DNA from 2 places in the Vibrio casei genome. Region 2 is predicted to be linked to the other one. Evidence: predicted binding sites of a transcription regulator. Region 2 holds the regulator's gene; the other holds the start of a gene.
What was found. The regulator PurR, encoded in region 2, represses purine synthesis genes. The targets are predictions, from matches to a motif close to TNANGNAAACGTTTNCNTNA.
Positions count from the first base shown of each region.

Region 1: a site for PurR is predicted at 8,370-8,389, ahead of purM (phosphoribosylformylglycinamidine cyclo-ligase). Genes of this name have one in related genera too.

Region 1 is NZ_AP018680.1:1,917,499-1,933,314, forward strand. It holds gene bepA (beta-barrel assembly-enhancing protease) at 1-442, shown strand, start outside; gene arsC (arsenate reductase (glutaredoxin)) at 490-840, shown strand; gene wrbA (NAD(P)H:quinone oxidoreductase) at 837-1,448, shown strand; gene VCASEI_RS09030 (DUF2069 domain-containing protein) at 1,462-1,887, shown strand; gene VCASEI_RS09035 (LysR family transcriptional regulator) at 1,904-2,833, opposite strand; gene VCASEI_RS09040 (NADP-dependent oxidoreductase) at 2,943-3,962, shown strand; gene VCASEI_RS09045 (iron-containing alcohol dehydrogenase) at 4,121-5,272, shown strand; gene VCASEI_RS09050 (glutathione S-transferase family protein) at 5,459-6,082, shown strand; gene VCASEI_RS09055 (DUF2066 domain-containing protein) at 6,187-7,374, opposite strand; gene upp (uracil phosphoribosyltransferase) at 7,619-8,245, opposite strand; gene purM (phosphoribosylformylglycinamidine cyclo-ligase) at 8,474-9,517, shown strand; gene purN (phosphoribosylglycinamide formyltransferase) at 9,614-10,270, shown strand; gene VCASEI_RS09080 (class II glutamine amidotransferase) at 10,425-11,246, opposite strand; gene lpcA (D-sedoheptulose 7-phosphate isomerase) at 11,300-11,878, opposite strand; gene fadE (acyl-CoA dehydrogenase FadE) at 12,231-14,726, shown strand; gene dnaQ (DNA polymerase III subunit epsilon) at 14,812-15,549, opposite strand; gene rnhA (ribonuclease HI) at 15,608-15,816, shown strand, end outside.
Region 2 is NZ_AP018680.1:1,229,021-1,244,836, forward strand. It holds gene lapB (lipopolysaccharide assembly protein LapB) at 1-373, shown strand, start outside; gene pyrF (orotidine-5'-phosphate decarboxylase) at 486-1,181, shown strand; gene VCASEI_RS05930 (VOC family protein) at 1,243-1,659, opposite strand; gene VCASEI_RS05935 (alpha/beta fold hydrolase) at 1,874-2,671, shown strand; gene VCASEI_RS05940 (putative signal transducing protein) at 2,702-3,019, opposite strand; gene VCASEI_RS05945 (CDP-alcohol phosphatidyltransferase family protein) at 3,016-3,657, opposite strand; gene VCASEI_RS05950 (ATP-binding cassette domain-containing protein) at 3,647-4,306, opposite strand; gene VCASEI_RS05955 (ABC transporter permease) at 4,306-5,964, opposite strand; gene VCASEI_RS05960 (ABC transporter substrate-binding protein) at 6,000-7,157, opposite strand; gene purR (HTH-type transcriptional repressor PurR) at 7,357-8,361, opposite strand; gene elyC (envelope biogenesis factor ElyC) at 8,590-9,390, opposite strand; gene cmoM (tRNA uridine 5-oxyacetic acid(34) methyltransferase CmoM) at 9,503-10,294, shown strand; gene mukF (chromosome partition protein MukF) at 10,352-11,719, shown strand; gene mukE (chromosome partition protein MukE) at 11,796-12,524, shown strand; gene mukB (chromosome partition protein MukB) at 12,539-15,816, shown strand, end outside.

The DNA of each region.
Region 1 (15,816 bases), 690 kb from region 2:
TTACAATAATTTTTACTTAGATGCCGCATCAGATCTATACATTAATACGAAGCAATACGATAAAGCGATCGCTCTGCTCAAAAAAGGTTTACAACGCAAGCCGAATAATTCTGTCCTCACAATTAACTACGCCAATGTATTGATGGAGGCGAACCGAAGTAAAGAAGCACTGACTATCTTACAGCGTTTTACTCATGATCATCCGGATGAAACCGTCGGTTGGTCATTACTCGCCGATGCGAATAGCAATCTTGCAAATGAAGCTGAACAACTGGCAGCACAAGCAGAATTGCTCGCATTGCGTGCCGATTGGAATAAAGCAATTAAGCGCTACACTCGCGCGAGTCAACTAGCAAAACTAGGTAGCTTGCAACAAGCAAGGTATGATGCTCGAATCGATCAGCTGCGTATTGAGCAACAACGTTTTGCAGCCCTAAAATAACTATTGAATTAGAAAAAGTAGCTATTAAATTAGAAAAAGGAAATATCATGTCTGTCGCTATTTACCACAATCCAAGATGTTCAAAAAGCCGCCACACATTCGATTTACTGATCGACAAAGGCATTGAACCTGAAGTGATAAAATATTTGGACACGCCCCCTAGTGTCGCAAGCCTTAAAAAAATATTTCAACAGCTGGGCTTTCATCATGTGCGCGAGATGATGCGTACCAAAGAAGATCTCTATAAAGAATTGAATTTAAAAGATGAAAATTTAACCGACGATCAATTATTTGAAGCCATGCATACCAACCCTAAATTGATTGAACGCCCAATTGTTATTGCCAATGGTCAAGCTCGCCTAGGTCGTCCACCTGAACAAGTGTTAGAAATTTTATGAGTTATCACGAGCAAAACAATATCAACATTATTGTTTTATACCACAGCCGACATGGGACAACCCAGCAGCTAGCACGGCACATTGCACGAGGGGTAGCCTCCATCCCTCAATGTCAAGCGACACTAAGAACGGTACCAGAAATAGACTCAGGGCGTGCCGTAACGCCATCGGATCCTATTATTGATATTCAAGAATTGAAAGCATGTCATGGATTGGCTGTTGGAAGCCCAGTTTGGTTTGGTAATATGAGTGCTGCTATGAAGCACTTTTGGGATCAAACCACCAGCTTATGGGTATCAGGTAACTTAATAGATAAGCCAGCTTGTGTGTTTACGTCTTCTTCATCACCACATGGAGGACAAGAAACAACGTTACAATCGATGACCTTGCCTTTATTTCACCACGGTATGCTTGTCATGGGGATCCCCTACTCTGAGCCAAACCTACACAGCAGTTTTAAAGGTGGAACCCCTTATGGTGCAAGCTCCGTGTCAAAAGAAGGCCATGCAAATTTAGATAAGCAGGTGGCTGAACTTGCATTCTCACAAGGCCAACGATTAGCAAGAGTCGCTGTAGCACTCCAGTTATCGACTTTATCTCAACCATAATAAGAACAATAAAATGACTGATATACCATCACTTCCACGAACCCGATACCTTGCCTTAACAAGTTATCTTATGTTATTGACTTGGGTTGTTATTTGGCACGCCTTTATTTCACCACATCAAGACATCAATTTTATCGGTGTGACTGTCGCTTGGAGTATCCCTTTACTATTACCATTACTTGGTATTCTAAAAGGGAAGCCTTACACCCATGCATGGGCTAACTTTATCTTAATGTTCTATTTCCTTCATTCTCTCACCATTTTATATATCGATGAAGGCGAACGTTGGCTCGGCGCTGTAGAACTGGTTCTAACATCTCTAAGCTTTGTGGCAAATATTTTATATGCGAGAGATAAAGGCAAACAACTCGGTTTAAAACTTACGCGCCTTTCTATCGTCGAAAAACAAGAAAAAGCGCGATTTGAGAAAAAACATTAAAGACATAAACGAAGCCTCACTCCAAGCAGCTTCCTTCTAAGCAACTTTGAGTAATCACTTGTTGTAACTCTTGGCGTAACCAACGATGGGCAATATTATTATGTTGCCTAGCGTGCCAGACAAGATGATAAGTGAACGCTGGGATCTCTAATGGCGGCGGGACAATCACCAAATCTAACTCATTCGCCATATGTCGAGCTAAACAACCAGGTAAGGTCAGCAATAAATCTGTTTTCGCAATAGCATGAGGGGCGGCAGTAAAATGCGGCATACGCAATACCACATTTCTTTTATGGCCCAATTTAGCCAATGCAATATCAATCGTACCGAGATGGTCTCCTCCCATTGTAATCAGTGCATGCGATGCTTGGCAATAACGCTCTAACGTCAGTTCTTGTTGCGCTAACGGGTGGTCTTTTCTCATTATGGTCACGAGCCTATCTTGACCTAATTTTTGTGCATAAATATCAGCAGAAACAGTACCCGATAAACTACTAAAACCTAAATCCGCTTCACCTAACGCCAGCATTTCCATCATATTCGGTTGATAATTTAAGCAACGGATTTTCATGTTTGGCGCTTGCTGAAATAACTCTTGATATACCGATGGCATAAAGACTTGCGAAAAGAAATCACTCATGACAAAAGTAAACTGAGTGCTGGCTTTTGATGGCTCAAATTCTGCTGGGCTCAACAACGATTCAGCATCTTGTAATAAACAATCTAAACTTGTTGCTAGGCTTTGTGCTCGTTCTGTTGGTAATAGCCCACCACGACTACGCACAAATAAAGGATCGCCAAATTGATGACGTAATCTCTGTAAGGTTCGACTCATCGCAGATTGGGTAACATTCAGTTGAATCGCAGCTTTAGTCACACTTCGAGTTCGCAGCAAAGCTTGCAAAGCAACTAATAGATTTAAATCCACTTGATTAAGTTTTGACATTTATGATCCTAAATCATTTCTATAATTAGTTTTATGCATTAGGAATATAATACTTATAAGCCTACTATATCAACTCAATTTCACTTCTTTATGTTCATAAGGAATCATTATGTCAAAGCAATCAATAACAAGTCGCGGCTACGCTCTCAAACAACGCCCCAATGGAATGCCAACACTTGACTGTTTTGAGCTACAAACGCAGAGCCTAGCGCCAATCTCTCAAGGTCAGTTTGTCATCAAGAACCTCTGGTTATCGGTTGATCCTTACATGCGAGGTCGCATGAGTGATGCAGAAAGTTACGTGCCTCCATTTAAATTAGGCGAACTAATGCAAGGCTCTGCCATTGGCGAAGTCATCGAATCCCAACACCCAGACTTTAAAGTCGGAGATAAAGTCAACAGCATGCTAGGTTGGCGTGAATATGCGGTTTCTAATGGTGATATGGTGCAAAAGCTACCTGAAACATCATTGCCTGAACAAAGCTTCCTTGGTGTTGCAGGTATGCCTGGTTTAACCGCTTGGGTTGGCTTAAATATTATTGGTGAAGTAAAAGAAGGCGATACCGTTTTAGTCTCTGCGGCGTCTGGTGCAGTAGGCAGCCTAGTGTGTCAATTTGCTAAGATTAAAGGCTGTCGCGTTGTTGGCAGTGCTGGCAGCACAGAAAAAGTTGAGTGGCTAAAGTCATTAGGTGTCGATGCCGTCATCAATTATAAAGATTATAACAATGCTGCAGAACTAGAAAGAGCCCTTGCACAACATTGCCCAAATGGCGTGGATGTTTGTTATGAAAACGTCGGGGGCGATCACCTAGAAGCGGCGTTAAATCTACTCAATCGTTATGGACGCATGGCTGTATGCGGCATGATCGACCTGTACAACCTAGAAGATGCCCAAGCAGGGCCAAACAATCTCGCTAACATTGTAAAGAAAAGCTTAAAAATACAAGGTTTTATCGTCTCAGATCATTGGGAGCACTACCCTAATTATGTGGCTCAACTTAGCCAGTGGGCTGCAGAAGGTAAAATTAGTTGGAAAGAAACGACCCGCAAAGGCATTGAATCTATGCCTAAAGCCTTTCTAGGTTTATTTAAAGGCGAGAATATAGGAAAGATGTTGATCCAACTTTAATTATGCTTCGTATTTGAAGTTACAGCTTTGTTAGCCGCGTTCGTTCACCCCAATCACTTAGACAAGCTAAGCTCATGGGGCTTCACTTACTTGCTGCCTCACTGCAACATCAACTACTTTGCTTAATATTAATAAAAATTAATACACAGGAGCAATACATGAACAACTTTAGTTATGAAAACACCACTCGCATTCATTTCGGCCAAGGTCAAATCGCAGCCATTGCTAATGATATACCAAAAGACAAAAAAATCTTGGTTACTTATGGTGGTGGTTCAATCAAAGGCAATGGGGTTTACGATCAAGTTGTTGCCGCTTTGAGCGAACATAACTGGGATGAATTTTCTGGCATTGAGCCAAACCCACAATACGACACATTAATGAAAGCCGTTGAACGCATTCGCGCAGAAGGCTTTGATTACCTGCTTGCGGTTGGCGGTGGTTCTGTCGTCGATGGTACCAAATTTATTGCTGCGGCAGTAAATTTCGAAGGTGAAGAAGCATGGGATATTCTGGCAAAACACGCGCCAATCGAATCAGCTCTGCCTTTAGGCTGTATTTTAACACTGCCAGCAACGGGCTCTGAGACCAACGTTGGTGCGGTTGTGACTCGTGGTAAAGACAAACTGGCTTTCGGCAATCCGTTAGTTCGTCCTCAATTTGCGGTTTTAGATCCTCAAACCACATTAAGCCTTTCTGAGCGTCAAACCTCAAACGGTGTAGTCGATGCTTTTGTTCATGTGATGGAGCAATACTTAACTTACCCTGCTAATGCGAAAATCCAAGATCGTTTTGCTGAAGGTATCTTGCTTACACTTATCGAAGAAGGTCCAAAGCTTATCGATAATCTACAAGACATCGAAGCTCGAACCAACGTTATGTGGGCAGCGACTCAAGCACTAAGCGGCTTAATTGGTGTTGGTGTTCCTCAAGATTGGGCGACACACATGATTGGGCATGAGCTTACCGGTAACTTTGGTGTGGATCACGGTCGTAGTTTAACTATCGTTCTTCCAGCCATCATGCAAGTGTGCCGCGAAGAGAAAAAAGCGAAGTTACTTCAATATGCTGAACGCATTTGGAATATCACTGAAGGTTCAGACGACGTACGTATCGATGCTGCAATTGAGAGAACCAAGCAATTTTTCTCTCAAATGAAAACGCCTGTGTCTTTAGGTGAAATCGATCTTGGTCAAGCTGACGTTGATACTGCAATGAGCAGTTTAGAAGCTCACGGAATGACGAAGCTTGGTGAAAATGGTTCTATCGATTTAGCTCGTTCTCGTCAAGTGTACGAAACCGCGCTTTAATCCAATAAGAAAAAAATCTGTAATATACAAAATTATTCAGGGCTTCTGATTCGCATCTTGGCTTTGAATAAATGCTCTCTTATGGTTAATGTGTTATCTACTGCCAACACATCCCCCAAGCTATAAGAGAGCCCCCCACTTTATTCTTCATCAAACTCATGACTCCACATTTGACAAGGATACCCAATGATCACATTACATCACTTAAACCAATCTCGCTCTAAGCGCATTATTTGGCTATTGGAAGAGTTAAATGTCCCGTATGAAATTAAAGCTTACCAACGTGATAGCAAAACAAACCTTGCACCAGCAGAATTAAAAGCGATTCACCCATTGGGTAAATCTCCTGTCATTCAAGAAGATGAATTAGTACTGGCTGAATCAGGTGCAATTACAGAATATTTAGCGGAGAAGTACGCGGCTAATTTACTAGTACCTGCAAAAAATACACCTGAATATGCTCATTATTTACAGTGGCTACACTTTGCTGAAAGTTCAGCAGCTCTGCCATTATTACTGCATTATTTCGTGTTAAAAGATGGCAGTAATCCTGCATTCTTAGCTGGCTATAGCTTAAAAGAGTTACACTTAATTTTGGGCTACCTTAACGATCATCTAAGTAAAAGCACTTGGTTGGTTGGGGAACAATTTACGGCTGCAGATATTTTGTTATCCTTCATTGTCGAAATGTCTTATAAATTAGATCAGCTTGGTGATTACCCTGCATTACAAAAATACTTAGCAGCTCTACACCAACGTCCAGCCGCTCAAAAAGCGCAACAACTTGAAAAAGAATACGACCACTCATAAACTAAATAATGAAATACAGAATACTAGATAACAGAAGGGAGCGATTTACGCTCCCTTCTGTTATGTCTGAATGGCTGAAAATTGATTTATTTCCTAGAAAATTTTCACTTCACATCAAACCAGAGACTATTTTCATTATTAGCTATATCTTCTTGAGGTTTAGAGTTGTGCTCTACCTCTAGTTGATCACCACTCTTTATTTCTTGACCACTTTGTTGGATATCACCCGTCTGTAAGCTTTCTTCCTCGGTCGGCATAGTTTGAATATTGTTAAACTTAGGCGCTTCTGTTTGAGTTAGATTGCGCTTTTTAGCCGCTTCTTTTTCAAAATCAGCCACAGTAGTAAATAACTCAATGGTAAAATTAACCTGTGAGCCCTGTATGCTACGGACTTGGACAGAAGCAACACTATTCAAACTTTTTAACAAACGCTCCAGAGTAAAAAAATCAGTTACATTATAAATACCAGAAAAATTTGCTTGCAGTGAATCATCAGCTTGTTGATTAGCAGATGCTTTGTTTTTCTGTGCATAATAGGCACTCACTTTAGCGATAGAGTCCCTGATAGCGTCTGAAGTATTTCCTGATTCAGAACCATTTAAAGGCGCGGTTTTGTTACTTGAAATTTTTTCAGGAGCAAGATCATAAAGTTGCCAATCAACCTGAGCTTGTGAAGCTTCATGTGAAACCTTTACCACTAATACCGCATCAGAAGGGTAACGTTGACTGGCTTTCGATAAAGGTTCAGCAAAATTCCCCCATAAGTCTGTCGTGGAAATATTGGTAAGATCGTCCATATCCCCTAAAGGTAATGTGATAGGCAGGCCAAAGTAATTTGAAGCATTTTGTAAATCATTAATAGATTCAAGATCCGACTGCTCCCAACCGACTAGCCTCTCAGAGCCACTATCATCCACCAACCATACTAAGATGTTTTCTCGCTCGGTAGGCCAATAAATAACATCTGCTTGAGATAACAGCGACATAACCTGCGCTGAATTAAAATCCATCACCATGCTTGCTTCATCATTTAGTGTCCCATACTTAAACTGAGCTAAATAATTTGAACCATGATTTAACGCTTTTTTTATCACACCGTTTGATGCGATATTTTCATTACCAGACGCCTTAATCAATACTTGCTCAAGCCCTTGCCCCCAAGCAATAGAACGCGCATTTTTCTCTTCCGTCATAGGCACTTCTGTATGAAAAATATCGACTTTAGTCTTTGCTGACACGCCAAAGGAAAGTATAGAGAATAAGCATAAAATAGGAACAAAGGTATAACGCATAACAAACCTGTTTTGAAAAGGACATCATTGCTCGGCTATTTGCCACACAACCAATATCAATAAAAATAAATCACCAATAAAAAGAGACCACTCAAAAAAGAAGTAATCAAAGTAGGTGAATTCTACACCATTTGGCAAACTTACGACATGGAAGCCTTCACTGTGGTGATAAAACGATAACCATAAAAAAGCGACCCTATAATGAGAGTCGCTTTCTACGAAATAATTCCAACGATAATAAAAATTATTGTGTGCCAAATATTTTATCGCCAGCATCACCTAAACCAGGAATAATATAGCCTTTATCATCTAATTTTTCATCAATCGCCGCGGTATAAAGCTCAATATCAGGATGCGCTTTTTCTAATGCTTCAATGCCTTCTGGCGCGGCCACTAAAACTAAAACCTTAATTTGTTGGCAACCTTTTTCTTTTAATAAATCTATTGTTGCTATCATTGAGCCACCCGTTGCTAACATTGGATCAACAACAAGAGCAATACGTTCATCAATTTTTGTAGTGAGTTTATTGAAGTATGGGATTGGTTCTAACGTTTCTTCATCACGATAAACACCCACTACAGAAATTCGAGCGCTAGGCATATGTTCTAATACACCATCCATCATTCCTAATCCCGCACGAAGGATTGGAACCACAGTCACTTTCTTACCCTTAATTTGGTCCACTTCTACAGGGCCATTCCAACCTTTAATGGTCACTTTTTCTGTTTCAAAATCAGATGTCGCTTCATAGGTTAACAAGCTACCCACTTCAGTGGCTAACTCACGAAAACGCTTAGTACTAATATCACTTTCGCGCATCAAACCAAGCTTGTGTTTTACTAGTGGGTGCATTACTTCTACGACTTTCATGTCTAGCTCCGTGCTATATTTTTTTACAAACATGCTAATTATACGCAAACTTGCCCAAAATGTATTGATGGATATCATCTAATTTATCCGTGTTCTGAATCGCTTACAAAAATGACTAAAAAACTGACGCAAACGTTTTCCTTTTCATTCCATCCCCTGTTAGAATAAGGCCGTTTTTCATCTTGAATCTATTTCAAAGGCAACCTAATTAAAAACGAGGATTTCCCCGTGAGTGGTAACAATTCATCTCTAAGCTACAAAGACGCTGGTGTTGATATTGATGCAGGTAATGCGTTAGTCGATAAAATTAAGGGTGTTGTTAAACGCACTCGCCGCCCAGAAGTAATGGGTGGCATCGGTGGTTTTGGTGCTTTATGCGAACTGCCAACCAAATACAAACAACCTCTTCTCGTTTCTGGAACCGATGGTGTTGGTACTAAATTACGTCTTGCGTTGGATATGAAAAAACATGACACCATTGGTATCGACTTGGTCGCAATGTGTGTTAACGACTTAATCGTACAAGGCGCAGAACCACTGTTCTTCCTAGATTACTACGCAACTGGCAAGCTTGATGTGGATACGGCTGCTGAAGTAGTCACTGGAATTGGTGAAGGTTGTATTCAAGCAGGTTGTGCGCTAATCGGTGGTGAAACTGCTGAAATGCCAGGTATGTATGAAGGCGAAGACTATGATGTCGCTGGCTTTTGTGTTGGCGTTGTTGAAAAAGCAGATGTTATCGACGGTACTAAAGTAGCCGCAGGTGATGCACTAATTGCTGTCGGTTCTAGTGGCCCTCACTCAAATGGTTATTCTTTGGTTCGTAAAATTCTTGAAGTTTCGAAAGCTGACCTACAAGAAGATTTAAATGGCCGTACGATTGGTGAGCACTTAATAGAACCAACAAAAATTTACATCAAATCAGCACTGAAAATGATTGCGACACACGATATCCATGCTATCTCACACATCACAGGTGGTGGTTTCTGGGAAAATATCCCTCGAGTATTGCCTGAAGGTACAAAAGCCGTTATCAACGGTAAAAGCTGGGAATGGCCAGCCATTTTCTCTTGGTTACAGCAAAAAGGTAACGTTGAGACTTACGAAATGTATCGTACCTTCAACTGTGGTGTTGGTCTAATTGTAGCACTACCACAAAATCAAGCCCAGGCAGCTGTTGAGTTACTGAACGCAGAAGGCGAAAATGCTTGGGTTATCGGCTCAATCGCAAGCGCAGAAGCAGGTGAAGAGCAAGTCGTTATCAACGATTAATCTTAATATCACAATTCCCTTGCAATTTGGCCTCTAGAATCATTAACTAGGGGCCTAGTTTTATCTGCTCATTTTAATTGGTTCAAGGTTTTTATTATGAAAAATATTGTTGTACTTGTTTCAGGTAGCGGCAGTAATTTACAAGCTATTATCGATGCTTGTGAAACAAAACATATTAACGCAAAAATTACCGCTGTTTTTTCCAATAAAGCGGATGCTTATGGCCTTGAACGAGCAAGAAGCCACAATATTAATGCCCATTCGATCTCGGCTCATATGTTTTTAAATCCGCAAGGTAAGCCCGATCGTGAAGCCTTTGACTCCCACTTAATGAAACAAATCGATAAATACCAACCAGACTTAGTCATTCTTGCTGGTTATATGAGAATTCTTAGCCCTTCATTTGTGACCCACTATTCAGGTAGGATGTTAAATATACACCCTTCATTATTACCTAAATATACAGGCTTACATACGCATCAACGCGCGATTGATGTAGGTGATAATGAACATGGCACTAGCGTGCACTTTGTGACTGAAGAGCTCGATGGTGGCCCCGTAATTTTGCAAGCCAAAGTACCAGTATTTGAAGACGATGATGCCGCCAGCTTAGCTGAACGCATCTTAGTACAAGAACACAGTATTTACCCAATTGTCACTCAATGGTTTATTGACGGTCGGTTAGAAATGAAAAACCAACTGGCCTATTTAGACGGGAAGTTGTTGGGTCTCCACGGGTATGCTGAAGATTAAAAGTTCGATTTAATAAAGATTCAAACTCACTTTTAAGCAAAAACGCTCGATCATAACCTGATCGAGCGTTTATTTTTTCAAGTCATTAAAGACCGTCAATATCGAGTTACCATGACTCCAGCCACATCATTCTGAGCGAGGATGACTCACCATCTTATTGTGTTTTTTCTGCAAACGGCTCATCCATTAAGGATAAACTGTTATCTAAAATCAGCTCCCCAAATTGAAAAACACCATATTCACTTGGTTTCATTTTATGCCAACGTTCATTATCTGTAAGTGGCTGAGTTGCGATGACAGAGACCACATCATTAGGCGTCGTTTCCTCTTGAAAATCAATCGTTACCTCTTCATCAATTAATGATGCTTTGCCAAACGGCGCTCGACGAGTAATCCAGTGTAAATTGTTGGTGCAATACATCATGACGTATTCACCGTCACTCAGCAGCATATTAAAGACGCCAAGTGTCTTTAGCTCATCACTACATTGCGCAATATATTGAAAAACATCTTGTATTTGACGGGCATGCGGAGGCTCTGGGTAACGCGCTTCTAACTGATTTAAAATCCAACAAAAAGCAAGTTCGCTATCCGTTTCGCCAATAGGTCGGTGTCGCCCTGTATCCAAACCTTGATAGTCACTCAATTGTCCATTGTGGGCAAACGTCCAGTTCTTACCCCATAATTCCCGGGTAAAAGGATGTGTATTTTCAAGATTCACTTCCCCACGGTTAGCTTGCCTTATATGGCTAATCACTGCACAACTTTTAATGGGGTAGCTTTGAACTAGCTCAGCAATTTTAGAATGACAACTCGGTTTAGGATCTTTGAAATTACGGCATCCTTTCCCTTCATAAAAGGTGATTCCCCAGCCATCACGATGCGGACCCGTTTTTCCACCTCGTTGAATTAAACCGGTAAAACTGAAGCAAATATCCGTTGGAACATTCGCACTCATACCGAGCAGCTCACACATTCAAACTTCCTCATAACCACACATCAAGAACGGTAACTTAAAGAACTAAAAGATTAATCTTCCATTTCTTTTTCAATTAATTGAATCACAATATGAATAATTTTAATGTGAATCTCTTGAATACGATCAGCATAACCAAAATGAGGAACACGAATTTCAACATCGGCAATGCCCGCCATTTTCCCACCATCTTTACCCGTGAGGGCAATGGTCTTCATACCTTTTGATTTGGCAGCTTCCATGGCTTTTAAAATGTTACCTGAATTACCAGAAGTGGACAGGCCAAATAATACGTCACCTTTACTGCCAACAGCTTCTAGATAACGAGAAAATACATACTCATAACCAAAGTCATTACTCACACAAGACAAATGACTCGGATCTGAAATGGCAATCCCAGGGTATCCCGGACGATTCTCACGGTATCGGCCTGTGAGCTCTTCAGCAAAATGCATAGCATCACAATGAGAGCCACCATTACCGCAAGATAAAACTTTACCGCCTTGCTTAAAAGAGTCTGCAATCATTTTGGCTGCTGATTCAATATCTTGAAGATTCTTATCATCACTTAAAAAATCATTTAATACTTGAGCAGCTTCAGTCAATTCACTTCGAATTAAATCTTGATACATAGGGAATTACCTTTATTTTGAGTATTATCAACCAATGAGTGTACCTATAAAGCTAAAAGCCTGTCGACCAATTCGATGTAAAATTTTCCCCTGCATGGAATTCTTTCCTTTAATTAAGGACAAACTAACTATTCTTAAGAAGAAATAATCAAACAAATAGTCAATTTCATGCTTGAGATCACTTTTTAACCATATTGATGTTTTACATTTCCACAACAAGCCCATTACAATGAATTTATCTGGTACGACCACTTTTTATTTTTGCTATAAACCATTGTTGTAATAGACAGTCGTTATAGCAAGCCAGTCATAAAAGTTAATCTTATCACTCATCATTATAAGGAAGACAAAGATGACCACCTTACTTACGCTGATTATTACGTTTTTTGTACTCAGTTTCTGCTTATATCACCGCCGTACACAAACCGTAACGCTTAGCGCCATGGCTATTGTTATGCTCGTATCAACTGTATTAGGTGGATTTTCTCCCATCGTATTCGGGGTATTTATCATCCTATTGGCACTGATCGCGATTCCCGCTATCCGCCGTCCACTCTTCAGTCAACCTGCTCTAAAGGTATTTAGAAAAATCCTACCAGAGATGTCTAAAACAGAAAAAGAAGCGATCGACGCAGGAACCGTTTGGTGGGAAGCCGAACTATTTAAAGGTAAGCCGGATTGGAAAAAACTATCCGATATTAAAGCTCCAACACTCAGCGCAGAAGAACAAGCCTTTATTGATGGCCCAGTGAATGAAGTCTGCGCAATGGCTAATGATTTTGAAATCACCCACGAATTGGCCGATTTGCCTCCTGAAATCTGGGAATACCTAAAAGATCATAAATTCTTTGCGATGATCATTAAGAAAAAATATGGCGGCCTAGAATTTTCAGCTTATGCACAATCTATCGTTCTACAAAAATTAACTGGAGTATCCAGTGTTTTATCATCAACGGTTGGTGTTCCTAACTCTTTAGGCCCAGGAGAGTTACTACAACATTACGGCACCAAAGAACAACAAGATCACTATTTACCACGACTAGCTGAAGGCAAAGAAATTCCATGTTTTGCTTTAACCAGTCCAGAAGCTGGATCCGATGCTGGCGCAATCCCAGATTTTGGTATTGTTTGTAAAGGGCAGTGGGAAGGCAAAGAAGTACTAGGCATGCGCTTGACCTGGAATAAGCGTTATATCACACTTGCTCCAATTGCAACGGTTCTCGGTTTAGCCTTTAAATTACAAGATCCTGACGGACTTTTAGGCCTCAAAAAAGAAAACGGTGATGATAACAAAGACATCGGAATTACTTGCGCCTTAATCCCAACAAACACCAAAGGTGTAAAAATTGGTCGCCGTCACTTCCCTCTTAACATCCCATTCCAGAACGGGCCAACTCAAGGGGAAAATATCTTTGTTCCTTTGGATTACATCATCGGAGGACCAAGCATGGCTGGTCAAGGCTGGCGTATGTTAGTGGAGTGCCTTTCTGTTGGTCGTGGTATCACTTTGCCTTCAAACTCAACCGGCGGAACAAAATCTGCCGCTTTAGCAACAGGGGCTTATGCTCGAATTCGTCGCCAATTTAAACAACCGATTGGTCATATGGAAGGTATTGAAGAACCTCTTGCTCGTATCGCAGGTAATGCTTACGTGATGGATGCGGCTAGCCAATTAACGGTTGCAGGAATCGACTTAGGTGAAAAACCATCGGTTATTTCAGCGATTGTCAAATACCACTGTACCCACCGAGGGCAGCGTTGTTTGATCGATGCGATGGATATCGCCGGTGGTAAAGGTGTTTGTATGGGGCCCGCTAACTTTCTAGCGCGTGGTTATCAAGGCTCACCGATTGCCATTACCGTGGAAGGTGCCAATATATTAACTCGCTCTATGATCATCTATGGCCAAGGGGCCATTCGTTGCCATCCATTCGTCCTTGAAGAAATGGATGCCGCTCATTCTACCGAGAAAAATGCTCTCTCGCGTTTTGATTCTGCCGTCTTTGGCCATATTGGATTTAGTATGAGTAATGCTATTCGTAGTTTATGGTTAGGTATTACCGATGGTCGAGGTTCAGACTATGCGGTACCAAACGACCCAAACTTCAATGGCATTGTTCATGATCAAATCAAAGGTTACTACCAAAAAATTAACCGCTACAGTGCTAATATTGCCTTATTATCCGATGTTTCGATGGCGGTACTCGGTGGATCATTAAAACGAAAAGAACGATTATCTGCTCGCCTTGGCGACGTTCTAAGCCAACTCTATTTGAGTTCAGCCACCCTGAAACGTTTTGAATTAGAAGGTTACCAAGAAGCCGACTTACCATTAGTGCATTGGGGGCTTCAAGATAGCTTACGTCAAGCAGAAGCCGCTATTGATGACTTATTACAAAACTTCCCTGCTCGTGGTGTCGCTCGCCTACTTCGTATTCTAATGTTGCCATTTGGTACTGTGCGTAAAGCACCAAGTGACAAGTTAGATAATGAATTAGCACAAATCCTGCAAACTCCATCCGCAACACGTTCTCGTATCGGTCGCAATCAATACTTAGCGCCAACGGAGCATAACCCTGTAGGAAAAATTGAGCTTGCACTAGAAACCATATTAAAAGCTGAACCAATTTTTAACGATATTTGTAAAAAATTAGAAAACCGCCGTCCATTCGTACAACTGGATAAAATCGCTGACATTGGATTAGAAAAAGGATGGATAAATGAAGATGAAGCCACTATTTTACGCGATGCTGAATTCTATCGCTTAGAAACAATCAATGTAGATGACTTTGATCCAAGTGAACTCATTGTAAAAAAATCAGACAACAAGGTGAGTAAAGTTGCTTAGACAGTAAACCCGCCCTCACAAACAAGCCCCCAACACCATAATAGGGTTGGGGGGTTCTCTCTAATTTAAGTAAGTCTATGCTAAATTAGTCATCACAACGCCACAGGCATGTGCCTTTTTCAGCGAAGACATCTAATCTCTCTTCATGCTTTTGTAACTCATCATTACTAGCTTTTAATACTTTTAAAACTTTTCGCCCTTGAACACGCTTAATGGTCTCTCCTGTTTCTCCATCCTTAGCTTGCCCGGCATTAAATTGCATTGCCGTCTGCCCACCAGTCATTAACAAATACACATCCGCTAGAATTTCAGCATCCAGCAATGCACCATGTAAAGTCCGGTGAGAGTTATCGATACCATAACGATCACATAAGATATCAAGGTTATTTCGTTTGCCTGGGAAGATTTTCTTAGCCATCGCTAAAGTATCGGTAATTTTGCAGATTTCCGATGTTTTTACGCTTTGAGAGGCCAGTTTAAATTCATAATCCATGAAACCAACATCAAACGATGCGTTGTGAGCCACCAGCTCAGCACCTTGAATAAACGCTAAAAACTCTTGATGAATTTTCTTGTATTCCGGCTTATCAACAAGAAACTCATCAGTAATACCGTGAACCGCGATCGCTTCAGGATCAATTTCACGATCAGGCTTAATATAAACATGGAAATGTTTTCCCGTAAGTTTACGATCTATAATTTCCACCGCACCAATTTCAATAATTCGGTGCCCCATATACACAGGACCACCTTCACGGTTCATACCGGTGGTTTCAGTATCGAGTACAATGATGCGATCATGAGAAGAATTAGTGGTATTCATAATAAACTCTATGTCAGACTACTGGGATGTTAGTAAAGAATTAAGGTAATAGTACCAAATGACAGCAAAACAAGTTGAGATTTTCACCGACGGTTCCTGCTTAGGCAATCCTGGACCTGGTGGTTACGGTATTGTGCTTCGCTATAAAGGCAAAGAAAAGTATTTATCTGAAGGTTTTAACCTCACTACTAACAATAGAATGGAAATGATGGCGGCAGTAGTTGCTTTAAAAGCCTTAACCGAACCTTGCCAAGTCGTACTGACCAC
Region 2 (15,816 bases):
CGGTATGTTGGAATTTTTAAAGAAATGTATTGCGAAGAAAGCAGGTGTATCGGCTGAATTAATGCTTGCACAAATGGTTGCTCAGCATGAAGGCATCGCTGCAGCACAAACGTTATTAACTCAACAACTCATTAAAAATCCTACCATGAAAGGCTTTTATCGTTTAATCGATTACCATATTGCAGAAGCAGAAGAAGGTAGGGCGAAAGACAGTTTAACAACGTTACAGGAAATGGTTGGTGTTCAAATGAAGGCCAAGCCGCATTACCAATGTCGACAATGTGGTTTTGCTACTCATTCGATTTATTGGCACTGTCCATCATGTAAAGGATGGGGAACCATTAAACCTATACGTGGTTTGGATGGTGAATAATGATTATAAAAGCTGTAAATAGAAATCTCCACGATTCTAAAATTGGCCTGTATTACTATCAAAATAAGACATTAGATAATATTAATTGCGTAAACGAGATAGAGGAAAATCAATGTTAGACCCGAAAGTAATTGTTGCCCTTGATTATGATAACCAGAATGATGCACTAGCCTTTGTGGATAATATTGATCCAGCATTGTGCCGTCTGAAAGTCGGCAAAGAAATGTTTACGCTTCTTGGGCCTGATTTTGTTCGACAACTTCATGCTAAAAATTTCTCTGTTTTCTTAGATCTAAAATTCCATGATATTCCTAATACATGCTCTAAAGCCGTTCGTGCAGCCGCAGAGTTAGGTGTGTGGATGGTTAATGTTCATGCTAGCGGTGGGGAGCGTATGATGACAGCATCACGCGATATCTTAGAACCTTATGGTAAGAACCGTCCATTATTAATCGGTGTGACGGTATTAACGAGTATGGAACAAATGGATTTAGCGGGTATTGGTTTAGATATTACGCCACAAGATCAAGTAAAGCGTTTAGCTCAATTAACCAAAAATAGTGGCTTAGATGGAGTTGTATGTTCAGCTCATGAATCTTCAATGCTAAAAGTGGATTTAGGCAAAGAGTTTAAATTGGTGACACCAGGGATACGCCCTGCGGGTAGCGATGCTGGAGATCAGCGACGTATTATGACGCCAGCAGAAGCAATGACAGCGGGATCTGATTACTTAGTTATCGGGCGTCCAATTACTCAAGCTCAGAATCCTAATCAAGTGCTATTAGATATTAATGCAACTCTAAATTGACCGTTAATTGAATGATAAAAAGCTCGGTTTTACTGAGCTTTTTATTTTTAACTTGTTAGTCTTACAAGTCGTTATTGCGTTCGGTTGGAATATCACTTAAATATTGAACGAACTCTATTTCAAAACCTGCCGGATCAATGAAATATACATTGCGGCGGAATGGGTTATCTGCGCCGGGCTTCGCTATTTGATAGCCAGCATTTTGTAGCCTTACTATAATAGTATCAATGTTGTCAGTTACATAAGCAAAATGCGCTAAACCTGTTTGGTGCCCCTCTAAGTTCCGATTTTCTCCTACGCCATTATCACTGATTGCTATATAGTATTTGGTATCTCCAAAATGTAACCAGCGCCTTGGTTTTCCATACCATTCACCTTCCCCTTCGCTACGAATAGCCCAATGTGGAAAAGCTGCTTTATAGAATGCTAGCATTTCTTCAACATCACTCACGACCAAGTTGACATGTTCTAAATACATACTATTTCCTTGTGTGCTTATTGTTTGGGTTTGTAATAGATACACACTAAAACCTAAAGTTAAGATGAGGTAAAGCCTTTCTTCTATAGATACTAGCAATGATGTAATGAAAAATGTAAAGGGGGCATGAATATTTGTATGAAAATATGAGTTGAAGAGTTTGGTGGTACAGGCCTGTGTTACAATCACTCCTCATGTTAAATTAGAGAGCCGTATGAATTCAGATATTCTATTCCATAAAACCTACCACCATCCAACCAGTAATGAATGGGTAGTGTTTGTTCATGGCGCAGGTGGAAGTTCTTCATTATGGTTCAAGCAAATTAAAGATTATCGACAACATTTCAATTTATTGTTAATTGATTTGAGGGGACATGGTCGTTCAAATCAATTACTGAAAAACATTATCTCTAAGCATTATTCATTTGAAGAAGTTACGATGGATATTCTACGTGTTTTGGATCATTTGAAGATACAATCTGCGCATTTTGTTGGCATGTCTTTAGGCACCATTCTTGTGAGAAATTTAGCTGAAATGGCGAGCAATAGAGTGGACAGTATGGTGCTAGGTGGCGCCATTACGCGCTTAGATATTCGATCTCAGGTATTAGTGAAAGCGGGGGACATGTGTAAGCACATAATTCCATATATGTGGTTATATAAATTATTTGCGTACGTTGTTATGCCTCAACGTAGTCAGAAAGAATCTCGGCATTTATTCATTCATGAAGCTAAAAAATTGTGTCAGAAAGAATTTAAGCGTTGGTTTAAATTAGCGGCTGATGTGAATCCAATGATGAAATACTTCAGAGAACGTGAAATTGCTATTCCTACACTTTATTTAATGGGCGAGTTGGACTACATGTTTATTCATCCTGTAAAAGAAATGGTTTCTAAACATAGAAGTAGTTGGTTATTAGAGATCCCGAATTGCGGTCATGTTTGTAATGTAGAGCGTCCTCAAGAATTTAATAATTATTCAATTAAGTTTATTCAGAAACACAGTAAATAACCTTAATTGATTTACTGTGGATCTCGTCATTTATTGCTTATGGTCACTATTTCCACAGTTCCAACATACCGCAAATGTGGCTTCGACGGATTCATTACATTGATTACATATCCAGTTAGGTAGTTCATCATCTTTTCTATTTTCATACTCAGTGATAATGTCTTTAGCTTGTTTTTCAAATCGATCGTTGACAAGCCAGACATAAGGATCAGTATCGTTTGTCATTGGGATCTCACCTTTTAGACTGAAGATATTATCAGAGTGAACTTCTGCATGAATATTTTGGCTTTCAAGTAAGCCACGAACAATATGGGCTTCTATTGGATCATGAGCACTAAATATTTTCATTCTTCGGTATCCTTAAAAGAGTTCACTTCCGATTGTTGTATGGTTTGATAACCAGCCCATATGCGGTTTCCAGCTGTGAAAAAACAAATTAAAGCAAAAATAGCGGCCAAGATAGGGAAGTGTTGTGGCCATATACAAAAAGCAATAAAGATAGCGATAGTCTCTGTGCCCTCTGCAACGCCGGACATATAGTACAAGGATTTATTTCTATAAACGGGGTTTTCAATTTTTTGTTTTGCAGCAATAGAAGCAAAAGCGAGAAAGCTGCTACCTGTTCCGACAAAAGAAATGATTAAAAGAGCACCCCACACGGCATTTTGATCTGGGTTGGCTAAAATAAAACCAAATGGGATCAGAGCATAAAATAAAAAATCCAGAGTGATATCTAAAAATCCACCAGCATCAGAAGGAGAGGTAAGGCGTGCAATAGCCCCATCTAATCCGTCGCCAATTCGGTTTAATATAATGAAAGTCAGAGCCAAGGTATATTGCTCTAACCATAAACTTGGTAAAGCACATAGTCCGAGTAAAAAGCTGCACCATGTGACTTTATCCGCTGAAATGTCATTGTTAATACAGATTTTTGCCGTAAAATTTAACGGTGTTTTAATAATGGGGATCATGTATCTATCGAGCATTAAGACTTTCCTCTTTTAGGTTATCCCAATGAATAAGAGTACCATCTTCTGGGGCATCCATTTCATCATGTGTCACCATTAAGGTGGGAACTTGTGCTTGTTTTAGTTGTGTGAATACCCAACGGCGAAAAGCCACTCTTAAATTCATATCTAATTTGTTAAATGGTTCGTCCAATAATACGGCTTTAGGTTTTGCTTGCAGCATTCGTAATAAGCTTACACGTGCGCGTTGACCCCCTGATATTTGGTGTGGCATAGAGCAAGCTAGCTTATCAAGGTTCACCTGCTTCAGACACTTGATTACATGTTGCTTTCGTTCTTTACCTTTTATTTCATTCGGCAATCCTATAGCGATATTTTCCCACACATTCAAATGTGGAAAAAGAAGGTCATCTTGAAATAAAATGCCGATCTGACGTTGATGAGGGAGCGTTGTTTCAATTGATTGTTGATTGAGTACAATCTTACCTTCTAGTAAAAAATCATCAGATAAGTGGCCTGCAATTGTGCTTAATAAGGTTGATTTACCACAACCACTTGGCCCCATCAATGTCAGAATCTCGCCTGGCTTTATTAGCATATTGACGCCTTCGATAAGTGGCCCTTGATGCTTATGATGAATTGACAATGATTGTAGTTGTAAGCTCATTACTTAATCCCCAAGGGTGTAAGGTTTGTTCTTCGTTGTAACAATCGGTTTGTGAACAACGCAACACTGAAGAACACAAATGGTAAAATGGCTTGCCACAATGCATATAATGCAACCACACGTCGATCATGACCGCTTGATAATGCAACGGCTTCTGTAGTGAGCGTAGTGATGCGACCAGCGCCTAACATAATAGTTGGTAGGTATAGTGCTAAGCTCACACTTATCCCCATTGCCCAAGCAAATAATATAGCACCGGATAAGGTGCGCACTTTAATTTTAAACCAAGTCATTATCGGTGATAGACCTAAACTGGTAGCGGTTTGTGATAAGCGAATAGGGTAACTTTTCCAGGGACCATCTAGGCTGAGGTATATATAAGGGAAGGCAAAAAAGACATGTGACCAAACCACCCATGTTAAGTAATGATCTTGTCCTACCCATAAGCTGGTTATTTGCATGCCAAACAATAATGAAAGTTGTGGAATAAGGATTGGTAAAGCAATGATGTACATAGGTAAAGCAATGCTAAATTTGTGACGATATTCATGAGCGATTATGGCAAGTACCAGAGCAATAAAACTACTGAAAAGGGCAATACTAATACTGGTTATAATCGTTTCTTGAATATAAAACCACTCACTTTGCCAAAACCGTAAGCTCCAGTTAGTCGGTAGCATATTTGGAAATTGCCACCGTTGAGCAAACGTCCAAATAATAATAATAGGTAGCGTAGCTAAACTTATGGCTGCGAGTAAGAGAAAGAAATACGGCTTAATTACAATATGGCTATGTCGACCAGAGAGCATCCAAGAACGGTAAAAACCTAAGAAAGTTCGTTCCAGCATCCATATTAATGCAATCAGTAATGAACATAAAAAGAAGAGAACAAAAGCACCTGCAGCAGCGCGAGGAAGCTGGCTTAAGTCTGGTTCGTTAAACCATTGCCAAACTAATACAGAGAAAGTTGGTGGGTGAGTAGGGCCTAATATTAAGCTGACATCTACCACTGAGCCTGAGTAAGCGATAATAGCAAATAAAGGAAAGCGCATGTGTTTCCACCATTGGGGAAATAAAATTTTCCACCAAGATTGATGTAAAGAATAACCTAAACTTTGACTTACCTGTAACGTTTCAGAGACTTTAAGGTTATGTAAAATCGGCATGCTCATTAACAGTAAAAAAGGTGTTTCCTTAATTGCTAATGCAAAGGTTAAACCAATTCCAACGGTATCTTGTAATGAAAAAAAACCATCAAAAAGCGTGTGACTAAAAACCAAATGAATAAGGCGTGCAATCCAACCTGTATCGGAAAATAAAAATAGGAACCCAACCGCGAAAGCAACATGGGGTAAAGCGAGGAGTGGAGATAAAGATTTCTCAACCCTCACCCAGTGTCGAGTCCCCCAATAAGCTTGAATAATAGAAAATGTCATTATCGAAGCGAGTAAAGAACTCGAAATCGCAATAAATAGAGTTTGCTTGATGGAGTGCAGAACGCCCGGCCAGCTAAAAACAGAATAAAAGGCATCAAGGCTGATATTGAAAAGCCCAAGAGGCGGTATATAACCGAGCGCAGGGGCGATCATACCAAAAAAACCGGGTATAAGAGGGAATACTCCAATGAGTAACACGATTAAATAACTCAGCCGAAGCATCAAGCTTTTATCCATCGATGATGACTGATTAACATCTATCGGCTATAACGCTTAAGCCAAGCTTGTTCAAGTGCAGTTTGCCAACTAGGATGGGGTTCGGCAACTGAAGGAAAAAGCTTGGTATTTTTAGCGCTGCCAGTTAAGTAAGCGGTTTGTAAAATAGAGGGATCGCCCCAAATGTTAATATCCCCTTTTTTAGATTGAGCTTCTGGACTAAGTAAGAAATTAATTGCCACCATTGCCCCTTCTTTTGCATTAGCATTCCATGGAATAGCTAAGAAGTGAATATTGGATAAAGCGCCACTTTTCCAAGCGTATGTCGTCGTCGTTTTTGCTAATTTACCGCTGGCTTGCGCAGAAAACACTTCATTAGGGTTAAATGTTAGAGCAATATCGATTTGATTATCATCTAAAAGTTGAACAAGCTCTGGTTGGCTAGTCGGAAAATGTTTACCTTTTTGCCATGTTAAAGGCTGCAAAGCATCTAAGTAATCCCAAAGTGGCTGAGTCGTGCTGGTGAATGTTTTAGGATCAACGGGTTTGGCAAGCGCGGGATCATGATTGGTTAACTCGATTAATAATGCTTTTAAAAAACTGGTGCCATGAAATTGAGGTGGTTTTGGATAGGTAATTCGTCCAGGATGCGCTTTGGCATAAGTAAGTAAAGCAAGGGCGGACATAGGAGGCGATGGCAGCTTTTTTGTGTCATAGATATACACCAATTGGCCCACACCCCAAGGCGCTTCTAAGCCGTTGGTCGGCTCTGCAAAATCTGTCGTGACAGGGAGTGATTGATCAACTTTCTCCCAGTTCGGAAGAGCGTCGACAAAAGGCCCGAAGAGTAATTGGTTATGCTTCATGGATTTGAAATTTTCACCATTGATCCAGACGACATCGACACTGCCATTACTATTTTTATTCGCCGCTTTTTCGGCTAAAAGGCGGGTTGTGGTTTCCGCAATGTCACTGACTTTTACATGATGAAGTGTAATCCCATAGCGTTGCTTAACTTGCGAGCTTGCCCAGCGAAGATAATCATTAATTTCTTGGCTTCCTCCCCAGGCATTTAAATACACATCTTGTCCTTTCGCTTTTACTTCAATAGATTGCCAATCCGATAACGTGTCGGCGTGAGACATAAAAGGTAAAGTTGTGGAGAGTGTTAACGCACAGCTAAGCAAAAAATGTTTCATACAAATCCTATGTAATGGTACATGTTGTAATAGAAGACAGAACTAAAAGGAAAAAAATTTCATTATTTCTAATAAATTAGCGCCTTAAAAATGCCATCTATGAGGGTAAGAGCTATCCGGCTCAATGGGTATTTTAGTAAATAAAAACCAGCGACAGGCGCTGGTTTTATAGTTTAGTCATGCTTATTATTGTTGTCTGTTATTTTAATGTTTTTACCGTTGAACGTTCAAGAATTTCAGGAAACATTTCAAATACTTGCTTCGCATGGTCTTTATCTTTGATTCGTTCTAGAAGAATTTCGACAGCATTCTTACCTAAACGACGCTTAGGTTGGTGAATCGTGGTTAATGGTGGTGAAAAGTAAGCCGATAGATCAATGTTGTCATAACCAATGACGGAAATGTCTTCTGGAATATTGATTCCTTTTTCTTGTAATCGACTCATTAGGCCGAGCGCCATAATATCATTGAAACAGAAAACTGCCGTTGGTCTTTTTTCCATAGCCAGAATTTTATCCGCTGCGATGACCGCTGTATCACATTCAAAATTACCTTCTAATAACCATTCTTCAGGTAACGATAAATCTTCTTCAGCTAAAGCACGTTTACAACCGGCGATACGTTCTTTACATGCCATTTTCTCAAAATGACCACTTAAGCACGCAATATCGGTATGACCATGGTCGAGCAAATAGCGGGTTGCTAGGTAACCACCGGCTTCGGAGTTATCAACAATTTTATCGGCTTTCGATGTCTCAGGCCCCCAATCCATAACCACCTTGGGGATGTCTGGATGACCATCTAGCATTTCGCGTAGTTCTTCATCAAGATCGGAACACATTACCAATAATCCATCGACACGTTTTCCTGCAAGCATACGGATATAATCGCGTTGTTTGTCGACTAAACCACCGGTATTACACAAAATGAGAGTATAGCCTTGACGATAGCAATAGCTTTCTACGCCATCGACCACTTCTGCAAAGAATGGATTGGTTGATTGCGTAACTAACATCCCAATCGTGCTGGTGGTATTACATTTTAAGCTACGAGCCACCGCACTTGGGGCGTAATTAAGTTGTTTAACGGCCGCCATGACTTTTTCTTGCGTTGTTTCTGCAACAAAACGAGTCTTATTGATGACATGAGACACGGTTGTGGTTGAGACTCCAGCAATGCGTGCGACATCTTTAATTGTAGCCATAGTGAGTTTCCCTTGTGCGGATGTTACTGAATCTTGTAATAGAACAAGCGACTAAAAAGATAAAAGTCGCCTTTTATGAGCGACTTAGGATAATTTCATATTATTTAACCACTGATTTTAGTCTTAAAAGACAGTGCTGACAATCAAATGGCGTACTTTTATCGATGAAAGCAATCGTCGACGCCAACGATTGCTTTCTAGGTTTTAAGAAAGGAGATACTGAAACTATTATTCTAATGTAGTGGTCGGCTCTGTGGTTACCGGTTCAGTCACTAAAGTATTGCGAATAGAAAGCCACCAGCGACCAAGTTGTTCATGCCAGAATCGTTCGCTTTGTTCTAGATATTTAGCTTGAGGAGTGAAACGATCCCATGCTTCATTAATGTTATCAAAGGCGAGGTAATTGGTTGGTGCGGGAATGGGATCCAAACCGGCACTTTTAAATTCTGTCATTGCTCGTTGCATATGGCTTGCTGAAGTCACTAGAACGAGCCTCTTTGAACCAACAAATCCAACTGCTTGTCTTGCTTCTTCCCATGTATCTTTTGCGCTCTCTAATAAGACAATATCGGATTTTGTTACGCCGAGTGATACCGCAACCGTTGCCATCATGCGAGCATTACTGACAGAGGATCCTGCTGCGTAGCCTGATAAAATCAATTTGGCACCAGGGTACATACGTAAAATACGGATACCTTCAGTGAGCCGCATTAACCCTGTTCGTGAAAGCTCTGAGGTTGGGGGCATATCGTCATCCACGGTATGGCCGCTGCCAAGTACCATTACATAATCAATGGTACCGTCCACGGGAAGAAATGCTTTGTAGGTCCGCTCTGTCGCTTTTAATAATGGGGTAGTAACAGGTTGAAACGAAAAAAGGAAAATACCCATTAATGAAATAAACATAAACACACAACCTGTACCACGCTTATAGGTAAACATGATAAGAAAAAGGCCAATGAATCCAATGATCAATAAGGCCGGTAAGGGCATTAATAAAGATGACAATATTTTTTTTAGCTCAAACATTCTATATAGTCCGAAAATTCATCATTTAGTAAATAAAACGTAGTAATTGCTTTATTCCTGTATTTGCTGTGACAGAATACACGCAAAATTTAGTTATCTTAAACGAAAAGCGATGAAACAAGACCGAAATTTCGATGATATTGCGCATAAATTCGCCAAAAACATTTATGGTTCTGATAAAGGTGATATTCGTCAGACCATTGTTTGGCAAGATTTAAAGCAAGCACTCTTAATGTTTGATACTCAATCTTCCGCTTTGACGATATTAGATGCAGGTGGTGGTTTAGGTCAAATGTCTCAGAAGTTAGCACAATGTGGCCATCAAATTGTATTCTGCGATCTGTCTCGTGAAATGTTGGAACTTGCTAAGCAAGGTGTTGAGCAACAAGGGTTAAGTGACCAGTTTTGTTTTATCCATTCATCGATACAACATTTAGACCAAAAGTTTAATGAACCGGTTGATTTAGCCTTATTTCATGCCGTCATGGAATGGTTAGACGATCCACAAGCGGTTTTAAAATGTGTGTTAAATAAACTCAAGCCAGGCGGTATTGCTTCCGTGATGTTTTATAATCACCATGGCCTAGTTTTGAAGAATGTGACTTGTGGTAATATCCCACATGTTTTACAAGGAATGCCACACAGAAAACGGTTTAAATTACAACCTCAACAAGGTTTACTTCCTGATGATGTTTATCAATGGATAGAAAGGGAAGGCTTTCAAATCTGTGGGAAATCTGGTATTCGATGTTTCAACGACTACATTGGAAATCAGCAATACATGGGCGATTATGATGCCGACGACGTGATGGCGCTAGAACAACAATTATGTCGTACCGAACCTTATCTTTCGTTAGGTCGTTACATACATGTCTGGGCACAGAAGCCGCATACGAATATTTAAACTTATGCCTAAATAACGTCAGAGCATAAAGTCATTATAAAAGTAACAGGACGAATAATGAGTGAAATAACTCAATCCTTAGTTGAAGAACCAATAGTTGAAGAACCGATTGGTGAACAGCCAATTGATGAAGTGGTTAGCTGGGTTAAACAAAATAATTTCACCTTGAACCTCTCAAGTGAGCGTTTAGCCTTTTTGATTGCCGTTGCGGTATTAAGCAATGAAAAATTTGATGAAGAGCTTGGTGAAGGCGAATTACAAGACGCCTTTAAGATCGTTACTCGATTATTTGAAGATACCGGTGAAGCCTCCGTATTTCGTGCTAATAACGCGATTAATGAACTCGTTTCTCAGCGGCTTATCAGTCGTTTTGTTAGTGAGTTAAATGAAGGTGCAAGCATTTATCGCATGTCGCCTCTTGGCATTGCGATCACTGATTATTATGTACGTCACCGTGAATTCTCAAAGTTGAAATTATCTATTCAGCTTTCGATGGTGGCAGATGAAATGTCTAAAGCCGTTGAAGCCGCCCAGCAAGCCACCGATACATCACAATGGCAGAAACATGTTTATGGTGTATTGAAATATTCAGTAAGCGAAATTTTTGACCGAATCGATCTGAACCAAAGGGTGATGGACGATCAGCAAATTGAAATTAAAGAACAGATTGCTCAGTTACTAAATCAAGATTGGCGTGAAGCCATCAGTAGCTGTGAAAGCTTATTAACGGAAACTTCAAGTACTTTGAATGAGTTACAAGATACTTTGCAAGCTGCTGGTGATGAGCTGCAAACTCAGTTGCTTGATATACAACAAATGGTTTATGGGCAAGAAGGGCTTGATTTTATAGATGCGATTTTATTCACACTGCAAACTAAGCTCGACCGTATTATTAGCTGGGGTCAGCAAGCCATCGATTTGTGGATTGGCTATGACCGCCATGTTCATAAATTTATTCGTACTGCCATTGATATGGACCAAAATCGTGCCTTCAGCCAACGGTTACGACAATCGGTAACCGATTACTTTGATGCGCCTTGGTACCTTATTTATTCAGATGCAGAGCGTTTGCGTGATATGCGTGATGAAGCGATGTTGCTGCGTGACGATGAAGTTACCGGACAAGTACCCACAGATGTAGAATATGAAGAATTAACCGTTGTTGATGATGCATTAAGCGAACGTGTTGCTGAAATGCTACAACAGCATAAAGAAACAGGGCGACCGATTGATTTGGGCGCGGTGTTACAAGATTACCTTGCGCAGCATTCTCATGCGCAACATTTTGACTTAGCCAGAATGGTGATCGACCAAGCGGTAAGAATGGGGTATTCCGAATCGGATTATCAAGCCATACAACCCGACTGGAAAGCGATCAACGATTTTGGAGCAAAGGTACAAGCGAATGTCATCGATCAATACTAATTACGAGGCGCACAGCGCCGATCTGTCTCAAAATACCAGCTATTCACAAGAGACCGACAACTCTCAAGATGCTTACATGCCAGAACAATTGGTGAAAGCTCTATCTAACCCATTATTCCCCGCGCTTGACAGCCAATTGCGTGCGGGCCGCCATATCTCAAGTGATGATATGGATAACTACGCTTTTTTAAGTGATTTTGACGGTGATCTTGGCGCTTTCTATCAGCGTTATAATGCAGAATTGGTTCGTGCGCCAGAAGGCTTCTTCTACCTACGTCCACGTTCAACCTCATTCATTGGCCGCAGCGTGTTATCGGAACTTGATATGCTGGTGGGTAAAATCTTGTGCTTTTTGTATTTAAGCCCAGAGCGTCTCGCCCATGAAGGAATCTTCACTAATCAAGAACTATACGAAGAGCTAATCAACCTTGCTGATGAAAAGAAACTGATGCGTTTGGTGACTAACCGCGCAACCGGTTCGGATTTGGATAAAGAAAAGCTGTTTGAAAAAGTGCGTACTTCGCTGCGTCGGCTACGTCGTATCGGTATGGTATTGCCAGTCGGTGATGATGAGAAGTTTAGAATCAGTGGAGCCGTCTTCCGTTTTGGTGCTGATGTACGTGTCGGTGACGATGTTCGCGAAGCGCAACTACGCTTGATTCGTGATGGTGAAGCGGTGCTTGATCCTGAAGCCGTTGACCCAAATAAAGCGAATGATACTCAAGATAAGCAAGATGCTTCAGACGAACAATCAGAAGATTTGGCTGAACAAGAAGAACAAGAACAGAAAGCAGGTGACCTATGATCACGCAAAATAACATGATCGAAAGAGGTAAATATCAATCGCTAACCATGATCAACTGGAACGGCTTCTTTGCTCGTACTTTTGATATTGATGGGTTAGTGACCACACTTTCTGGCGGTAACGGTGCGGGTAAGTCGACTACCATGGCGGCTTTCATCACGGCATTGATTCCAGACCAAAGCTTACTGCATTTCCGTAACACTACCGAGGCGGGGAGTTCACAAGCCTCTCGTGATAAAGGCCTATTCGGTAAACTACAGCCGGGTACTTGTTACTCGGTGCTTGATGTTGTCAATTCACGTCATCAACGCTTGTTGTTTACGGTAAAACTGCAACAAGTGGCAGGTCGTGATAAGAAAGTGGATATCAAACCGATTCTTATTCAAGGTCTACCAAGCAATGTCAAACCGACCGATGTCTTAATTGAAAGCCTAGAAAACGGCCAAGCTCGCGTTCGTACATACAACGAGCTAAAAGACAAAGTAGCGGAATATGAAGGCGTACAAATTAAAGCCTTTTCATCAGTGGCCGATTACCACAGCGTGATGTTTGAAATGGGCGTACTGCCTAAGAAACTACGCAACACCGGTGACCGTTCTAAGTTCTATCGCTTAATCGAAGCATCTTTGTATGGTGGTATCTCAAGTGCGATCACTCGTTCATTACGTGACTACTTATTGCCACAAAATGGTGGAGTGAAGAAAGCCTTCCAAGATATGGAATCGGCGTTGCGTGAAAACCGCATGACGCTAGAAGCCATTAAAACTACGCAAGCCGACCGTGACTTGTTTAAGCATTTAATTACTGAATCGACTAACTACGTGGCAGCAGACTACATGCGCCATGCCAATGACCGTCGTATTAAGCTAGATCAAGCGTTAGCACTGCGCAGTGAATTGAATCAATCGAGCAGTACGCTAACTTCTCAAATGCAATTGATGACGCAAGTTCAAGCGGAACTTGAGCAATTAATTGATCAAGAGTCTGGCTTAGAGCAAGACCATCAAGCCGCTGCCGATCATTTGCAATTGGTGCAAACGGCGATTCGTCAGCAAGAAAAAATTGAACGCTACCAAGAAGATTTGGAAGAGCTAAGTGAGCGCTTAGAAGAACAAATCATGGTAGTGGAAGAAGCGGCAGAGCAAGTTGCCATTGCCGAAGAACAAGCTGAAGTTTCTGAACAAGAAGTGGATAGCTTGAAATCGCAACTCGCCGATTACCAACAAGCATTAGATGTACAACAAACTCGCGCGTTGCAATATCAACAAGCCGTTCAAGCGTTAGAAAAAGCACAACAGCTGACAGATAACGACAACCTAACCGCGGAGAATGCTCAGGCTCAATTGACTGAATTGAAGCAACAAGAGTCAGACAATACTTCTGCGCTATTGTCGCTAAAACACAAGCTAGACATGTCATCTGCCGCAGCAGAGCAGTTTGAGCAAGCGTTAGCATTAGTGAACAGTATTGTTGGTGATGTGGCTCGTACTGAAGCTCTGTCACATGCAAAAGTGGCGGTACAAAAATCTCAACAAGCTCAGCAATGGCTACAAAATGAATCACAATGGCGCGCCCAGCAGCGTGACCTAGAGCGTAGCCTAAATGAGCAGCGTCAAGCGTCTGAGCTAGTTGAACAATACCAATCTCAACACCAAGTTCGTCTTGATGATGAAATGGTATTAGAGCAAGAACGTGAGCGTCACCTAGAGCAACTTGATGTACTCGCCGGTGAGCAAGAAGAACTGCGCGATTTACGTGGTGATTTACGCCATGCTCAGCAAGATGCTGAAGCGAAAATTCAAGTTCTGCAAAAGCAAGCACCAGCCTGGATTGCAGCCAGTGAAGCACTAGAAAAACTGCAATCACAAACCGAAGCTGAGCTAACCGATGGCCACGCGGTGATGGCACAAATGCAGCAAGTGCTTGAGCAAGATAAACAACAATCCATGGCGAAAGAGCGTTTGTCCGCTCGTCGTGATGAATTAGATAGCGATATTGAGCGTCTAGCGTCACCATCAGGCTCAAATGACCCTCGTTTAAAAGGCTTAGCGGATAGTCTAGGCGGCGTGTTGTTATCCGAAATTTACGATGACATCACCATTGAAGATGCACCATTTTTCAGTGCGATGTACGGTCCATCTCGTCATGCAATTGTCGTATCTGACCTTGATGGCATTAAAGAAAAGCTGGTGGATTTAGATGATTGCCCAGAAGATCTTTACATCATTGAAGGCGATGTGGATGCGTTTGACGACAGTACTTTCAACGCCGACGAACTAGATGGCGCGGTATGCGTTCAACTAAACGACCGTCAGCTACGTTATTCTCGTTTGCCTTCGATTCCACTATTTGGCCGTGCCGCCCGTGAGCAACGTTTAGAGTTGTTACGTGCTGAGCGTGAACAAGTGGCGGAAGAGTATGCCAAAGCGGCGTTTGATTCACAGAAGCTACAACGTCTATACCAAAGCTATAACGAGTTCGTATCTAAACACATTCATATTGCGTTTAACGACGACCCAGAACAGCAACTGGCGGAAGTGCGTGATGGTTTAAATCAAGTGGTTCGTCAATTGGCGTCACTGGATGAAAAAGACCAGCAGCAACGCAGCCAAATGCAAACGGCCAAGCAGGCGCTAGCTCAGTTAGATAAACTGGCTAACGTGGTGCATCTCATTGAAGATGAAAGCCTAGCCGAGCGTTTAGAAGAAGTTAACGACAAGCTTGAGCAACTATCTCAATATAAATCATTCGCTCAACAGCATGGTAAAGCGGCAGAGAAGTTGTCGAACATGCTGTCTGCCCTAGAAGCGGATCCTGAGCAATTTGATGCGCTGCAAGCACAATATCAGCAAGCCGATCAAAACCTACAAACGTTGAAAACTCAACTGTTTGCTTTGGCTGATTTGCATGAGCGTCGTCATTACTTTGCTTACTCAGATTCGGTTTCTCTACTGGATCAAAGTAGCGAATTAAGCGAGCAGTTAAAACGTAAACTTGAGCAAGCAGAACAGGCTAAAGTACGTAGCCGTGAAGGCTTGAAACAAGCGCAAGGCCAAATGAACCAATACAACCAATTATTGGCTTCTTTGAAATCGTCGCATCAAGCTAAATTGGAAACCGTACAAGAGTTTAAACAAGAGCTGCAAGACTATGGTGTAACGCCAGATATCGGCGCAGTAGAGCGTGCAGAAACACGTAAAAACGAATTGTATGAGCGTCTACATTTATCTCGTCAACGTAAGAGCGAATTTGAACGTACTCTTACTGCGACTGATATGGAAATGAAGACGCT